3 regions of the Mesorhizobium sp. C089B genome follow, and region 3 is predicted to be linked to each of the others. Evidence: predicted binding sites of a transcription regulator. Region 3 holds the regulator's gene; each other region holds the start of a gene.
The links. The regulator PhoB, encoded in region 3, activates phosphate uptake and scavenging genes when phosphate is short. The targets are predictions, from matches to a motif close to TGTCATNNANCTGTCAT.
Positions count from the first base shown of each region.

Region 1 (3,277 bases), 3.3 Mb from region 3:
GTTCGAGGAAGCGGCCGACGATCGACTTGACCCTGATGTTTTCCGACAGGCCGGGCACCTGCGGCCGCAGGCAGCAGATGCCGCGCACGACGAGATCGATCTCGACGCCGGCACGGCTGGCGTCATAGAGCGCGTCGATGATGTTGGGATCGACGAGCGCGTTCATCTTCATCCAGATGCGCGCCGGACGGCCAGCCAGCGCGTAGGCGACCTCGTCGGCAATGTGCTTGAGGATACGGCTGCGCAGCGTAAACGGCGAGATGGCGATCCGCATCTCATCGGTCGGCTCGGCATAGCCGGTGATGAAGTTGAACAGCTGGGCGACATCGCGCGCGATCGTCGGATCGGTGGTGAAGAAGGACAGGTCGGTGTAAATGCGCGCTGTCACCGGATGGTAGTTGCCGGTGCCGAGATGCACATAGTTACGCAGCTTGCCGTCCTCGCGCCGCACCACCAGCGACATTTTCGCATGGGTTTTGAGTTCGAGGAAGCCGAACACGACCTGGACGCCGGCGCGTTCGAGGTCGCGCGCCCAGCGGATGTTGGCTTCCTCGTCGAAGCGCGCCTTGAGCTCGACCAGGGCGGTTACCGACTTGCCGGCCTCGGCCGCGTCGACCAAGGCGCGCACGATCGGGCTGTCGTTGGAGGTGCGGTAGAGCGTCTGCTTGATCGCCACCACCTCCGGGTCGGCCATCGCCTGGCGCAGGAATTGGACCACCACGTCAAAGGATTCATAGGGGTGGTGGACGACGATGTCCTTCTCGCGAATGGCCGCGAAACAGTCGCCGCCATGCTCGCGGATGCGCTCGGGAAAGCGTGGATTGTAGGGGGTGAACTTCAGGTCGTCGCGCGGCACGGCGACGATCTCGGAAATCTGGCTGAGCGCCAGCGGGCCGGTCAGAACGCTGATGCGGCTCGAAGAGACGCCAAGCTCGCCGGCGACGAACTCGCGCAATTCGCCGGGCATCGACTTGTCGAATTCGATGCGGATGACCGAACCGCGGCGGCGCCGCTTCAGCGCCGTCTCGAACAGGCGCACGAGATCTTCCGACTCTTCCTCGACCTCGATATCGCTGTCCCGGATGATGCGGAAGGTGCCGGAACCCTTGACCTCATAGCCGGGGAACAGCTTGCCGATATAGAGGCCGACAGCCTCCTCCAACGGAATGAAGCGAACGTGCTGCTTGCGGTCGGGCAGACGGATGAAGCGCTTCAGCGCCACCGGCAGGCGCAGAAGCGCGCTCATCTCCTCGCCATTCTTGCGATGGCGCAATTGCAGCGCCATCGAGAAGCCGAGATTGGGAATGAACGGAAACGGATGCGCCGGGTCGATCGACAGTGGAGTCAGCACCGGGAAAACCTGGTCCTGGAAATGGTCTTCCAGCCAGACTTTTTCATCCTTGGTCAGTGCATCGCGGGTGATGCTCTCAATGCCTTCCTTGTTGAGCAGCAACATCAGCGCCGAAAGGCTGTTCTGCTGGTCCTCCTGCAGCCGCTCGACCTCGCGCAGCAATTGTTCCAGCTGCTGCTCCGGCGTGCGGCCGTCGGGGCTCTTGAGCGCAATGCCTTCGCGCACCTGGCCCGCAAGGCCGGCGACGCGGACCATGAAGAATTCATCGAGATTGGCGGCCGAAATCGACAGGAAACGGACGCGTTCGAGCAGCGGATGGTGCTGGTTCTGGGATTCCTCGAGCACACGCCGGTTGAACTGCAGCCAGGAGAACTCACGGTTGACGAACCGATCGGGGTTGCCGCCCTCGGGGCTCGCCACCTCGACATTGATGAATTCGCTCTGCACCGGCTTCAGTTCGTTCATGGTTCCTGCTCTTCCCCCGCCAACCGTCCCTTGGAGCGCCGCTGGACGTGCCATGCCTCTAACACGCTTTTGTGGCGCATGACCCTTCGGCGAAAACCGTTCCGATTTCAGGGACATGCACTTAACCGGCTCAACGTATCCTCTGACAGGCTTTTGCGACAGTTTCATTTCATCGATCTTGCAAACAGGCCTGTTATGTTCCAGATGCTTTTCGACGAGATCAAGGAGACGACGATGGCAGGCGGTTCCATTCCCCATTTCCAGAACGATGCGGGCCATCCGGCAATCGACATCGGCGTCAAGGAATTCATGTGCACCGGCGCCAACCCGCCCTTCGACCACCCGCATGTGTTCCTCGACATGGGCGACGACAATGAAAAGGTCTGTCCCTACTGCTCGACGCTCTACCGCTATTCGGCGAAGCTGAGGGCGACGGAAACGCTGCCGGCTGGTTGCCTTTATATCGACCAGGCCGCCTGATCCTTCCGCGACAAGCCCGATGGAAGACATCAGGTCCCGGCAGGTCATAATCGCCGGGGCCGGCATCGCCGGGCTGACCGCTGCCCTTGCCTTCGCCGGACGGGGTTATCCGGTAAAGCTGATCGAACAGGCACAGCACCTAGAAGCGGCCGGCGCCGGCATCCAGCTTTCGCCCAACGCAACACGCATTCTTGGAAAACTCGGCGTGCTCGACCGACTGCTGCCCGCAGCGTTGCGGCCGGAAGCGGTCGTGCTCAAGGACGCCGGGACGCTGCGCGAACTGGCGCGGGTACCGCTCGGGCACGCCGCCGAAGCGCGCTGGCAGTCGCCCTATCTTGTCGCCCATCGCGCAGATCTGCAGGCAGCGCTGCTGGGGCAAATGGCTGAACGGTCGCAGATTGAGCTCATCACCGGCGCCCGCGTGACCGGCATCGTCAAAGACGCGCAATATGTCGCCGTGACCGCCGAAGTGGACGGCCGCGAGATCGAGGCACGCGGCAAACTGCTGGTCGGCGCCGACGGCGTCTGGTCGGCGGTCCGGGCGCAACTCGCAGGCGAGGACTTCGTCAAAAGCCGTTTTTCGGGCGAACTCGCCTGGCGGGCTACAATCGCAGCCGACGGTGCGGCCGGAGAAGCCTTTGCCGCGATCGGCGCCGCCGACTGCGTCACCACGTTCCTGCATCCTGGCTTCCACATGGTCGCCTACCCCGTCAGCAAAGGCCAGGCCTTCAATCTCGCCGCCTTCACCAAGGGTGAGCGCATGGCCGAAGGTTGGTCGGGCCATGCCGATCCCGCGATCCTCACGGCTGCCCTGCGCGGCACCGCGCCGGGCCTGACGAAGCTTGTGGCACTGGCCGGCCCATGGACGGCCTTTCCGATCCATACCGTCGAACAACAGCGGTGGACGAGCCCGCAGGGCATCGCGATGATCGGCGACGCCGCGCATGCGATGACGCCGTTTGCCGCACAGGGCGCGGCAAT
Region 1 is NZ_CP100469.1:589,675-592,951, reverse strand. It holds gene NLY44_RS02990 (RNA degradosome polyphosphate kinase) at 1-1,816, opposite strand, end outside; gene NLY44_RS02985 (zinc-finger domain-containing protein) at 2,051-2,296, shown strand; gene NLY44_RS02980 (FAD-dependent monooxygenase) at 2,316-3,277, shown strand, end outside.
Region 1: the regulator PhoB is predicted to act here: its motif matches at 1,972-1,988, upstream of NLY44_RS02990 (RNA degradosome polyphosphate kinase).

Region 2 (3,277 bases), 120 kb from region 3:
AATCGCCTTGTTGCCGCGCGCGACCGCGTTGTCGAGCGCCTGCTGCGCAGTCTGCTGGCCGGCCAGCATCTTCTCGAACTCCTCATTCTCGATGTCGCGCACCTGCGGCAGGTTGACGAGGCGCACGCCCTTCGAGTTCTCGGTCGGCGCCTTGCCCAGCATCTGCAGGATCGGCGTCTCACGGCCCGGGTTCTTGTCATAGAAGCCGGACTTCTTGGTCGCCTCATAGGCAGCGAGCGTCACCGGCAGATAACCCGACTTCTGGTGCAGATACTCCTGCACTTCGGTCTTGGACAGGTAGGAGAAGAACGCCGCGACGCCCTTGTATTCCTCGTCCGATTTGTTGCCGAACACCCACAGGCTGGCGCCGCCCGGCGTGGTGTTCTGGGGCGCGCCCTTGGCGTCACTATCATAGGGAAGCTGGCCGATGCCGTAGTTCATGCCCGACTTGACGATGTCACCGAGACCCCCCGACGATTCGGTGAAGATGCCGCATTCTCCGGCAAGAAAGATCTGCTTGGCTTCGGATGTACGGCCGCCATATTTGAAGGTGCCGTCCTTGGCCAGGTCGGCGAGCGCCTGGAAATGATTGACGAAGATCGGCGCATTGATCTTGAGCTCGACGTCGGTTCCGGCAAGTCCGTTCTGGTTGGTGCCATAGGAAACGTCGTTCCAGGCCGCGAAGGCCTCAAGGTGGATCCAGGTCAACCACGTCGAGGTATAGCCGCAGGAAGCGGCGCCGCTCGCCTTGATCTTCTTGGCGGCTTCCCACACCTCGTTCCAGGTCTTTGGCGGGTTGTTCACATCAAGCCCGGCCTTCTGGAAAATATCCTTGTTGTAGTAGAGGATGGGCGACGAGGAATTATAGGGGAAGGACAGCATGGTCCCGTCCGGCTTCGAATAGTAACCGACGATGCCGGGCAAATACTGGCTCTTGTCGAAGGTCACGCCGGCGCTGGTCAGCACATCGGCCACCGGTTTGATCGCACCTTCGGCTGCCATCATGACGCCGGTACCCACGTCGAACACCTGGATGATGTCGGGCGCTTGCCCCGCACGATAGGCAGCGATGCCGGCATTCAGCGTTTCGGGATAGGTGCCCTTGAAAACAGGGAGAATTTCATAGTCGCTCTGGCTGGCATTGAAATCCTTGGCGATCTTGTCGACCACCTCGGCATTGGCGCCGGTCATTGCATGCCACCAACTGATCTGGGTGGCGGCGAAGGCGGAGGTGGTGGAAAGCAGGGTCAAGGTGGCGGCAACACCGGCCGCAAAGCCGAACAACTTCATGTTTCATCTCCCGTTTGTCATTGGCGAAAGGGGCGCTCCCGCGAACGGAATATGTGTCGCTGATGACAATCGGACAACGGATTTGTTGCTGTTTCGTGAATTTCATACCCGGCTAACTTCGCGCCCCCTCGCCTTGCAACGAGGACAGAGAGAAATGCCAAGCCGGCTCAGCGATAGAATGGGGCATGGTGGGCCTGCAAGGATCGCCGACCGCCCAGCGATGCGTGAAGGGCCCGCGTGACAGCGCCACGCACCTGCACCGTGCGGCCGCCAAACCGGCGCTCGGCCAGGTCGAGATCGGCCGAGCGGCATCGCGCCAGGCGCTGCTGTAACCGTGCGTCTGGAATGAGACAGGATCGCCGCAACGTACAACCCGAAAAACCCGCTGTAGTTGTAGTTCGCATAACCGATTCTTCGTCAAGCGTGGCATACTAATCAAGTGGACGGCTTGATTGCTGTGGGAGAGCAGGTGGGGCGAGATGCTGACGGTCTATAATTGTATCGTGCATGAGCACGATCTGAGACTGGTCGCACTGGCAGCGCTCATTTGCGGTATTTCTTCCTTCTCGGCGGTCAACCTGCTTCGCCATGTCGACCGCTCGAGCGAGCGCAACCGCTATACCTGGCTGATGATAGCAGCCACTTCCACCGGCTTCGGTATCTGGGCGACGCACTTCATCGCAATGCTTGCCTTTTCTCCCGGAATCCCCAACGCCTACAATACGGAAATGTCGGCGCTTTCGCTCGCCGGTTCCGTCGCCCTGACCGCCGCGGGCATGTGGATCGCCACCTTGCGCCGGGGCATCGACTACCCTCTGGTCGGCGGCGCGGTCCTCGGCGCTGGTATCGCCGCCATGCACTATATCGGCATGGCCGCCTTCGAGGTCGAAGGGCGCATCGTCTGGAACCCGCTGCTGGTCGGCGTCTCGGTGCTGACAGGCGTCACCCTCGCCGCGCTGGCGCTGCTGGTCGTGTTGCGACGGCCGTCCATGCAGGCCACAATCGCCGCCGCCATCCTGTTGACGCTGGCGATCTGCAGCCTGCACTTCATCGCCATGGGCGCGGTGTCGATCTTCCCGGACTCCTCCATCGAGATATCGCAGTTCACGGTCGAACCGGTGTCACAGGCCTTCGCCGCCGCTGCAGTCAGCATGGCTATCCTGGTGCTTTCAGCCGCAGCATTGTGGATCGACCTTCGCTTCCGGCGTCACAAGCTCGAGGCCGAGCGCATGCACGGCCTCGCCAACGCCGCCGTCGAGGGGCTGATCGTCTGCGACGGCGCCCGCATCGTCAGCGCCAATGACAGCATCGCGGCACTCACCGGCATTGCGCCGGAAGTGCTGAACGCGATGCTGCTTGGCGACCTCTTCGGCGAACGCACCGCGGCCGGCATGTCCGACTGCAGCGGACAGGCACAGGAAGCCGAACTCAGAGCCCATGACGGCGCCACCATCCCCGTCGAACTTATCGCCAGAAGCATCGACTATTGCGGCAAGCGGCACAGCGTGGTCGCCGTGCGCGACATCCGCGAACGCAGGAAGGCCGAGCAGGAGATCCTGCGCCTCGCCCATTTCGACCCGCTGACCGGGCTCCCCAACCGCCGCAGTTTCTCCGGCCGGCTCGAGGCCGAAATTGCCGCAATGGACCGCGGCGGCAAGGGTGGGCATCTTGCGCTGCTGCTGCTCGACCTCGACCGCTTCAAGGAAGTGAACGACCTGTTCGGGCATGGCGCCGGCGATGCCATGCTGCAGAAGGTGGCGCTGTGCGCCTCCGCCGTGCTCCGCCACGGACAGATGCTGGCGCGTCTCGGCGGCGACGAGTTCGCCATCATCGCTCCGAACCTTCCCGATCCGCAGGCGGCCGGCCGCATCGCCGAGGCGGTGCTGGCGGCCATGCGCGAGGAAAACCGGCTGTCGGTCGGTGGCGGGCTGGTGTCGGCCAGCATCGGCATTGCACTTTATCCGCTCGACGCCGATGAGCCGACACT
Region 2 is NZ_CP100469.1:3,808,338-3,811,614, forward strand. It holds gene ugpB (sn-glycerol-3-phosphate ABC transporter substrate-binding protein UgpB) at 1-1,290, opposite strand, end outside; gene NLY44_RS18820 (bifunctional diguanylate cyclase/phosphodiesterase) at 1,770-3,277, shown strand, end outside.
Region 2: the regulator PhoB is predicted to act here: its motif matches at 1,353-1,369, upstream of ugpB (sn-glycerol-3-phosphate ABC transporter substrate-binding protein UgpB).

Region 3 (3,277 bases):
AAGCAGGCGTTGTTCGACGTCAATCTCGACGTCCGCCAGAACCAGGTGACGGCGCTGATCGGCCCGTCCGGCTGCGGCAAGTCGACCTTCCTGCGCTGCCTCAACCGCATGAACGACACCATCGATTCGGCGCGGGTGACCGGCAAGATCACGCTCGATGAAGACGACATCTACGACAAGAACATCGATGTCGTCGAACTGCGCGCCCGCGTCGGCATGGTGTTCCAGAAACCCAACCCGTTCCCGAAGTCGATCTACGAGAACGTCGCCTACGGCCCGCGCATCCATGGCCTGGCCAAGCGCAAGTCCGACATGGACCAGATCGTCGAGCAGAGCCTTAAGAAGGCTGCGATCTGGAACGAGGTCAAGGACCGCCTGCAGGAGCCCGGCACCGGCCTGTCCGGCGGCCAGCAGCAGCGCCTGTGCATCGCGCGCGCCATCGCCGTGTCGCCGGAGGTGATCCTGATGGACGAGCCCTGCTCGGCGCTCGATCCGATCGCCACCGCCCGTGTCGAGGAGCTGATCGACGAACTGCGCCAGAACTACACGATCGTCATCGTCACCCACTCGATGCAGCAGGCGGCGCGCGTGTCGCAGCGTACAGCGATGTTCCATCTTGGCTATCTCGTCGAGGAGGGCGCCACCGACAAGATGTTCACCAACCCCGACGACAAGCGCACCCAGGACTACATTACCGGCCGCTTCGGCTGAGCCGTCCGGCGGGTGAATTTTCAGGCACGAGGACCAAGACCATGGGTGAACATACCGTCGCCTCCTTCGATGAAGAGCTCGGGCAGATCAGTAAGCTGATCCGCGACATGGGCGATCTGGCCGGCTCGATGGTCAGCGGCTCGACCAGGGCGCTGCTCAATTCGGACAATGCGCTGGCACAGCGTGTCGTGTCCGACGACGCCATCATGGATGCGCGCCAGCGCGAACTGGACGACCGCGCCATCACGCTGATCGCCAAGCGCCAGCCGATGGCCAACGATCTGCGCGCCGTGGTCGGCTCGATCCGCATGGCGGGCGACCTCGAGCGCATCGGCGACCTCGCCAAGAACATCGCCAAACGCGTCGGCACCGTGGGCTTGAGCGTCACGCCGCGCGACCTCTCGCACTCCATCGATGCCATGGCGCAACTGGTGCTGATCCAGGTGCAAGGCGTCGTCGAGGAATATGCCGCCACCGATGCGGCAGCTCTTGCAAAACTCAGGAATGACGACGAGCGCATCGACGTCAAATACACGTCCGTGTTTCGTGAGCTCTTGACCTACATGATGGAAGATCCTCGCAACATCACCGCCTGCACGCATCTCTTGTTCTGCGCCAAGAATCTTGAGCGCATCGGCGATCATGTCACCAACATCGCCGAAAATGCGTATTATGTGCTGACCGGCCAGCAATTGCCCGCCAATCGTCCGAAGCAGGACGAGACGGCGATGGCCACGCCGGCCTGATGAGGGTGAACTGCCTATGATCGCGCCACGCATCATGGTCGTGGAGGACGAGGAGCCACTAGGCGTGCTCCTCCGCTACAACCTCGAATCCGAAGGCTATCACGTAGAGGTGGTGACACGCGGCGACGAGGCCGAGATCCGCCTGCAGGAAAACGTGCCCGATCTCCTAGTGCTCGACTGGATGGTGCCCGCTGTTTCCGGCATCGAGCTCTGCCGGCGGCTTAGAGTGCGGCCCGAAACCGAGCGGCTGCCGATCATCATGCTGACCGCGCGCGGTGAGGAAAGCGATCGCGTGCGCGGCCTGTCCACCGGTGCCGACGACTATCTGGTCAAGCCATTCTCGACGCCGGAGTTCATGGCGCGCGTGAAGGCGCTGCTGCGCCGGGCCAAGCCGGAAGTGCTGTCCAGCGTGCTCAAGGTCGGCGACATCGTGCTCGACCGCGAGTCGCACCGTGTCTACCGCAAGAAGAGCGAGATCAGGCTCGGACCGACCGAGTTCCGGCTGCTCGAATTCATGATGCGCCATCCCGGCCGCGTGTTCTCGCGCAGCCAGCTGCTCGACAATGTCTGGGGCGAGACGATCTACATCGACGAGCGAACCGTCGACGTCCATGTCGGGCGCTTACGCAAAGCGGTCAACAACGGCCGCATGCCGGATGTCATCCGTACCATTCGCGGCGCCGGCTACGCGATCAGGGAAGACTAGGATGCTGCGCGTCGCGCCGTTGCCGGCCATTCAGGCGACATGCTTGCCGGATTTGGCCTGAATGCCCGGCGCGAAAATCTCCTGATCGACGAAGCCGAGCGCGCGCATGGCACAGCCTTCGCGGATCAGCGGCAGCTCGTTGGGCTCGGTGTCGAAGGAGATCGATTTCGAGTGCTGGCCGCCGGCGGTCTGGGCGATCGCTTCGCGCAATGCCGGCTCGATCAGGTCGAAGGCGGCGGCGCTGACGCCAACCATGGCGACAGGCGCCGGGTCGATCAGCGCAAACAGGCTGCCGAGGCCGAAGCCGAGCGCCTCACCGGCCTTGCGATAGGCTTCGCGCTCCGGGCCATCGGTTTCGCGGGCGCGCGCGGCGAGTGCGCGCATATCAGCGTCGCCGATATCGACCGGCTCGGCATCTTCGCTCATCATTTTGGCGCTGCGCCAGATGGCGTAGTTTCCGGCATAGGCCTCGACGCAGCCGCGCCGCCCGCAGCGGCAGAGCGCGCCGCCCGGACGGTGGATCATGTGGCCGAACTCGCCGCCCGAGGAATGGGTGCCGGTGAACAGTTCGCCTTTCAGCACCAGCCCCATGCCGATGCCGTGCGACAAGAGGATCGCGATGAAATTGTCGCGGTAGCGCTCGGGCTGGCGCCATTGCAGGGCCACCGCCATCATATTGCAGTCGTTCTCCATGGTGGCAGGAATGCCGAATTCCGCTTCCAACATGTCGGCGAAGGCAATGTCGGTCAGTGGCGTGATTGGTGACCACAGCATGGCCCGCGCCTGCGAATCGGTGATGCCCTGGATGCCCATGGCAATGCGGGCGATGCTCTGGACATCGAGGTCCGGGTCCGCGAGACGCCGCCCGACGATTGCTACGCATTCGCCGATCAGCTCGTCGCGCGGCATGGTCAGCGTGTCGAGCCGGCGCTGTTCTTCCGCGACCACCTGGCCGGCATAGTCGATGACGGTGACGGAGAGGAAGTTCAGCGACAGCACCACGGTCATGACCGCCGCCGCTTCCGGGTTGAGGCCAAGGCCGACCTGCGGCCGGCCGCGTTTCAGCGAGCCGGTCTCGCCAGGCTTGCCTTCAATCAGGATGCCTTCTTGAATT
Region 3 is NZ_CP100469.1:3,932,312-3,935,588, reverse strand. It holds gene pstB (phosphate ABC transporter ATP-binding protein PstB) at 1-711, shown strand, start outside; gene phoU (phosphate signaling complex protein PhoU) at 753-1,457, shown strand; gene phoB (phosphate regulon transcriptional regulator PhoB) at 1,474-2,163, shown strand; gene NLY44_RS19445 (ROK family protein) at 2,194-3,277, opposite strand, start outside.